One region of the Corynebacterium gerontici genome, then DNA from elsewhere that is predicted to be linked to it. Evidence: predicted binding sites of a transcription regulator. Region 1 holds the regulator's gene; the other holds the start of a gene.
What was found. The regulator LexA, encoded in region 1, represses DNA repair genes until DNA is damaged. The targets are predictions, from matches to a motif close to CGAACANNTGTTCG.
Positions count from the first base shown of each region.

Region 2: the regulator LexA is predicted to act here: its motif matches at 1,573-1,586, upstream of CGERO_RS10470 (HNH endonuclease signature motif containing protein).

Region 1 is NZ_CP033897.1:1,356,079-1,359,489, reverse strand. Features, by position in the region: gene ptsP (phosphoenolpyruvate--protein phosphotransferase) at 1-438, shown strand, start outside; gene CGERO_RS06385 (DeoR/GlpR family DNA-binding transcription regulator) at 497-1,282, opposite strand; gene lexA (transcriptional repressor LexA) at 1,607-2,311, opposite strand; gene CGERO_RS06375 (hypothetical protein) at 2,629-2,985, shown strand; gene nrdR (transcriptional regulator NrdR) at 3,038-3,411, shown strand, end outside.
Region 2 is NZ_CP033897.1:2,224,210-2,227,620, reverse strand. Features, by position in the region: gene dhaK (dihydroxyacetone kinase subunit DhaK) at 1-461, opposite strand, end outside; gene CGERO_RS10470 (HNH endonuclease signature motif containing protein) at 500-1,558, opposite strand; gene CGERO_RS10465 (response regulator transcription factor) at 1,679-2,287, opposite strand; gene CGERO_RS10460 (sensor histidine kinase) at 2,298-3,411, opposite strand, start outside.

The DNA of each region.
Region 1 (3,411 bases):
GCCATGATTGAGGTTCCTGCGGCTTCCTTGATGGCAGACAAATTGATGCCTCACCTCGACTTTGTTTCGATCGGTACGAATGACTTGACTCAGTACACCATGGCGGCTGATCGTATGTCCCCGCAGCTTGCCTACCTGACCGATCCTTGGCAGCCAGCGGTGCTTCGATTGATCGAGCACACCTGCAAGGAGGGCAAGAAGTACAACACTGCTGTTGGTGTATGTGGTGAAGCTGCAGCGGATCCGCTGCTCGCATGCGTGTTGACCGGCCTAGGGGTGAACTCCCTGTCCGCTGCGTCCACCGCAATCGCTGGTGTTGGTGCGCAGCTTGCTTCCGTGGATCTGGATACGTGTAAGCGGGCTGCAGCAGCAGCGCTGGATGCTGAGGGAGCTACCGAGGCTCGCGCGGCTGTGCGCAACGTCATCCAACCGGCCTAACCGCAACAGCGAAAGTGCCCGCCCCAAAAGTGGGACGGGCACTTTTTAGCTCGTTGAATTAGGAGGGATTCGCGATGATCACTTCCACATCGCGTTCACGCAATGCCTTGACAAAAGATTCGGGGGCGTTGGCATCCGTGACAATGACATCGATGTCGTCGATAGAGCCGAAACTCACAAGATAGTCGGTTCCCATTTTCGTGGAGTCACACAGCACGACAACCTTGTGAGCGTTAGTGATCATCGCCGATTTAATGGCGGCCTCCTGGGAATCAGCGGTGGATAGACCGTGATCGAGTGTCAATGCGTTCGTGCCGATGAAAGCAACGTCTGCGCGCATCAGAGCGAGCGCGCGAAGTGCGGTATCTCCGACGACGGCCTGGGTGATAGCACGGACACTGCCGCCTAGAAGCTGGATTTCATCGAGACCTGCATTGGCGAGTGTCAACGCGATGGAAAGGCTATTCGTTACGATCGACCAGTGTTTCGCCGCTGGCTGCACGCAGATGAGGTCTGCGAGTGCTGCAGTCGTTGTACCGGCGTCGAGAAACATGCCGCCCTGCATATCTGGAAGATAGCGAAGAGCCGCATGAGCAATACTGTTTTTGGCTCCGGACGCTGACCGTGCTCTGGTGTCGAGGCTGAACTCAGTGGTCTGGAACGTCTGATTTGCAACGGCTCCGCCGTGTACCCGATGCACGACGCCCTCACGATCAAGAACTGCGAGATCTCGTCGAATTGTCTCCGCGGTGACTTCGAAGCGTGACGCCAACTCAGTGACATTAACGCGGCCTTCCACGGCTGTGAGGGAAGCAATTTGTCGGCGACGTTCCTCCGAATACATTCTGGTCCTTTCAAACAAAAGCAAAAAGCACTACGAAGTGTGTTCGAGTGCTGCAGCGGTGCTGGTAAACACCCTATAAACCACATTCTTTCACTAAATGCCATTAAAAAACACAGAGAACGGGCGCGAATTGGGGAAGAACGGACATGAAATCGTGCAAATTGGGCATGAAATTCCCGCGTATGGCTTGATTCGTGTTTGTTTATGTGATCTATATCGACAGTCTTCGTGTAAAACAGACACCCCCAGGTTGGGGGTGGGTTAGCGCACTTTTCAAGTAGAACAACCCTTTGCGTCCGGGGGTGATTGTTGTGAAGGCGGAGCTTAGATGCGACGCAGTACGGTTACCACCTTTCCCATGAGCTCAGCATCGTCAGCCGGGATGGGGTCGTAGTCTTCGTTACACGGCATCAAAGAATAGGCTCCGGAAGCGTCACGGTGCCATTCTTTGACGGTAGCGCTGCCGTCGATCATGGCGGCGACGTAATCGCCTAGATTTGCCTCCTTTTGAGAACGCACTACCACTAGATCTCCGTCGAAAATGCCCGCATCTTTCATGGAATCACCGTTGACTGTAAGCATGAAGAGCTCGCCTTGCCCCACCAGATCCTCCGGAAGGGCGTAGTAACTCGCTAGATTTTCCTCTGCGGTGATGGGGGAACCAGCAGCAATTTGTCCCAGCAGGGGCACCATGGTCGATTGTGGGACATCCACGGGGTGATCGGAAGATTCCAGTCCGGCATCTTCACGGTGTGGCAACTTTGCAGAGGCTGTTCGCTTGCCGCTGTGGGGGTTACGCACTTCCACCGCGCGAGGCTTATTCGCGTCGCGCCTTAAGAACCCTTTTTCCTCCAGGCAGCTCAATTGATAAGCCACCGAAGAGGTTGACTTCAACCCGCAGCGCTCACCGATCTCTCGAATAGTGGGCGGGAAGCCACGATCGATAATGGCGGATTCGATAACGTGCAGAATCTTCTGCTGGCGTTTGGAGAGTTCGGTTTTAGATTTGTCCTGAGCGCTCGAAGTCATTGCGGCCTTTCTGGAGTGTTGCCTGAATTGGAAATCTTTGCTGTTCTTTGGTGATCGTGTCGTTGCGTTGGATAACTCCCCATTAACCATAACCCAGTGGAAAACATGGCGCTACATATGTTCGAAAATCGACGCATTCACCTCAATGTTCTGCAGACACTTGACCTCGAACATGTTCGAGTGCATAATTCGAACAAGTGAACGTTAGAACAAGTGCGCTAAAACATGGAACCTATTCGGGATCGTGCTTCCGGGTCGCTTGTTACACCTAAAAGCAACGATCAACGCAGAGGTTTCTTGCTCGATGAAAGGAAATCATGACGCTCCACACCATCCGCCGAGGCTCCAACAGCACAATGCTGCAGGCTAGGGCTACCGTTACCGAACCTGCGCAGGTGTGGGATATTTCCACGTCTACTTTTGCTGGCTCGCCTACGAAGCGCGTTCGCAATGTCAGAACGCTCCAACATGCTGGTTCTCCTGATCGTCTGCCCCCGCGTGGAGATGATTCAGGCGAATTGGGCATGAAGGATACGGCGAAGAAGCTCATCCTTGGCTCGAGTCTTGGGGTTTTCATGGCGCTGAGTGTGTACGCGGCAGCCCAAGGGGAGCACCACACTGTTCCCCAACATCCACAACAGGTCGTTTCATCGGTAGATGGTTTCACGCGCTAAATTGGCTGAGAGATAGCGTACATACCACGGGGTAATTGAGGAGGCTGCCACTGTGCACTGTCCGTTTTGCAGAAATGCCCATTCGCGTGTCATTGATTCCCGCGTTGTGGACGCTGGATCAGCAATCCGCAGAAGGCGTGAATGCTCCGAATGCGAGGGGCGATTCACCACAGTCGAAAAGGCACAGTTGCTTGTGGTTAAACGCTCAGGTGTAACCGAACCCTTCAGTCGTGAAAAGGTCGTGGTGGGTGTGCGCCGTGCGTGCCAGGGCAGGGACGTCAGCGACGACGACCTCAAGGAACTCGCCATGGACGTTGAAGAAGCGGTTAGAAAAATCGCGAGTTCGCAAATCGAAGCCCATAAGATTGGCGAGGCAATTCTTGAACCCCTGCGAAAGCTCGACGAGGTTGCGTACCTCCGTTTCGC
Region 2 (3,411 bases), 870 kb from region 1:
ACGGTGCCCGCAACACCGCGCCGACCTGCGGTGTAGAGGGAATCTTCCACGGCAACGTCGTCGTTGACGATGACTTGGCGCACTTCGATGTCTTCGAACTCGGCGAGTTCCGCTGCGGTATCGAAGTTGAGCACGTCGCCGGTGTAGTTCTTCACAATGAACACCACCCCGGCACCGTGATCGGCAAGTTTTGCTGCCGCAAGGATTGGATCTGGGGTTGGTGAAGTGAATACTGGGCCGGGCACAGCGGCGTCGAGCATGCCAGAGCCCACATAGCCAGCATGCAGAGGTTCGTGCCCGGAGCCGCCGCCGGATACCAGGCCGACCTTGCCGTGGGCCTTTGGCTCACTGCGGTGGACCACGATTGGGTCGTATTGCGCTTCAACTTGGGTGTGGGCGGCAACGAAGCCCTCCACACTTTCGCGCACCACGTCTTTCGGGCTATTGATGAGCTTTTTCATAACCACACCTTTCGCTTCGACTATGTCCGAGAATACGCTTAAGGCGGTTCGGTGGCGTCGCTCAAAACACCAGCCGGTGTGGTGGTGATGCGTTTTCCACTGGAGGTCCACCAGGTGATATTCCCTTCGCCATCTGAACGGCAGAAGACTTTTCGCTCGGTTTTGAGGTTGTGATGGTGCCTGCACAGCAGTTGGGCATTGCTCATGCTCGTCGGCCCGCCTAGGGCATAGGGAATGACGTGGTCAATATCGCACCATTGCGCGGATATTTCGCAGTCCGGGAAGCGGCAGTGCGCGTCGCGGGCGATAATGGCCGCACGCATCGAGGGCGGGAAACGGTATCCTCGGGCTTCAACGTCTGTTGCTAGTTGCCGTTCATGTGCTCGATCAGCGAGGACTTCAAGGTCTTGGCTATTGAAGCGCTCTCCCCCGGCTGTGGTGATTTCTGTACTGCGTTCATTCCGGTACACGTTGATGGTGATCTTCGGCGTCTCCCCCAATGCCATTTTCAGCAGCGCTTGGGCTTTCGTGCAATCCTGCTGCTGAGCCAGTGTGTTGATGGCCTCCCGGATGGTTTCAATCGCGCCCTCGCTGCTGACCATCTCCAGGCATGCCCATCCCGGTGCCACCGGGTAACTGTAGAGCGATTCCAGGGGCTGCGGTGGTTCAGGCTCGGGATCAAATTGCTGGCGTAGGAGCCGCCGAATTTGCCGCGCTGATGGTACTGATTCGTCTTGCTTTTTGGGATGAAGGAACCTGGCCAGCAGATCATCAAAGCGGGGCATCTCAGTTTCCGGCACCGCTGACAAGGCGTGGCCGATTGCCATGAGCCGTGGAAAGTCTAGGTGCCACAGCGATGCCTGCAATGCGCTGAGCTGGGGCAACTGACGCAGAATGTAGATTGCCCACAGCCTTGACAGTACGTAATCCTTGGAATGTTGGAGGCTGAAGGCGAGGTCCAGCGCCGCGCATTCAAACGCATAGCCGGGCTCAGAGGGCACGTATTCCGCCCAGAAATTGAACTCGTCTTTCAGCAGTTTGCGTTGGCGACGGCACGCTGGATCGCGCATATCGCAGCGACGGTAGTAAGCGAGCATTTCCCCTCCCCGATGGATCATGTGTTCTAACCCGATGATAGAACACATGAACGAACCCCGCAACCCCTCACGCCAACTTTCTTGTAAAAAAATTTCAGAGAAACAATATTGCGCGCAGTGTTAAATGAGGCGTTGTTCCCGCGCCTTCGTGATGGCTTCAGTGCGGTTACTCACGCCCAACTTGGAATAAATATGCACCAGGTGAGTCTTCACGGTCGCCTGAGAAATGAACAGTTGCGCAGCCAATTCCTTATTGGTGGCACCGCTAGCAAGCTCCCGCAGAATTTCAATTTCCCGAGCAGAAAGCGCCTGCTGCGGCTTTGCAACCCGTTGCATTAGGGCATTTGCAACCTCTGGTGCCAGTGTTCTTTGGCGTTTTGACGTCGCCACGACCGCATCATGCAACGCCGTCTCGGGAGCATCCTTGAGCAAATATCCCATGGCACCGGCCTCCACGGCGGCAACGATATCCGCCTGCGTGTCATACGTTGTCAAGATCAATACCGGAGGTCCGCCCGCCTGCACCAGCGAACGAGTGAGCGTAATGCCATCCACTTCGGGCATCTGAATATCAGTCACCACCACGTCAATGTCTTTGGTGGTCTCAGGCGTCACGCCTGCACCATTACTGGCCTCTGCGGTGACGGTGATGTCGGGAAAACTGTCCAGGATTGCGCGCAGACCGGCGCGAACCACGGGGTGGTCGTCGATAAGCATGACGCGGATCATGGGTGTCAGTTTAGTGCTTGCTTGTTAAAGGCAGCCGACATGCCAGCGTGCTGCCCTGGGCGGTTGCCTCAAAATTGAGCTCGCCGGCTACCAGCTCCACGCGCTGCCGCATGCCCTCTAGACCAAACCCCTCCCCCGGCGCAGATGCAGTGCTGCTGTGGCCGTTATCGACGATGTCTAAGCTCAGCTCATGATCCCATAGCCCAAGAGTGAGCACTGCCTTGGTGGCATCGGAGTGCTTGATCACGTTCTGCACCCCCTCTTGCGCCACGCGCAGTGCCGTGCGGGCAATCGGTTCCGGGACGCTTGTGTTGGTGCCTCCAACCGTCACCACTCGAATGTCAATGGTGCGTTGCAGGGCACGCTGGGTTTGCATGTGACGCTGCGCGAGTTGCTCCAAGGCGACGTTGAGGGGCACGTCATTGCTGGGGCTCGCAAGATCACGAACAAAACGTCGCGCCTCGGCCAGGCTTTCCTGAGCCTGATCGTGGATGAGCTTGAGCTGGGTGGCTGTGTCGCCGCTGGCCTGATGCTGTGCAGCACGCGATACCAAGACGATGGAACTTAACCCTTGAGCGACCGTGTCGTGAATTTCGCGAGACAGGCGTTCGCGTTCCTCCATTCGCCCGGCCTCCCGTTGGCGCAGCGAGAGTTCCTCCTGGGCGGCCAGCAGTTGCTTCGCAATCGCCTCATTGCGCGCGGCGACTGCGCTAAGCACTGAATACACATGGTGAATCACGACGGCGAAACACGCCCCAATGAGCGGGCCAAACCACTGCCCGAAACCAAGTTGGGGATTGTGGATCAGTGGAAGAAAAGCGGCGATCAGCCACAGCACCCCCACCGCCGCAATGCCGCGCCATCCGGGGAAGCAATGCAACACAATGAAAACGAGGGGAAACATGAGCCAAATAAACTCCGGGCTCAGCAGCACTGCAAGCGCCCAAACACCGACAACGCTGAGAAGCCACACGGGCACCCACGGTCCGAAGCCCCAAGCGATCGCCCCTTTGTTTGCCCGATTTTCCACCACCGTGCCGGAAAGATACAGCGCCCCGAGCAGCCCCGAGGTGCCGAGCACACACACGGTATGGGAGACGTGATTGCCGCGGGCGATTGCACTG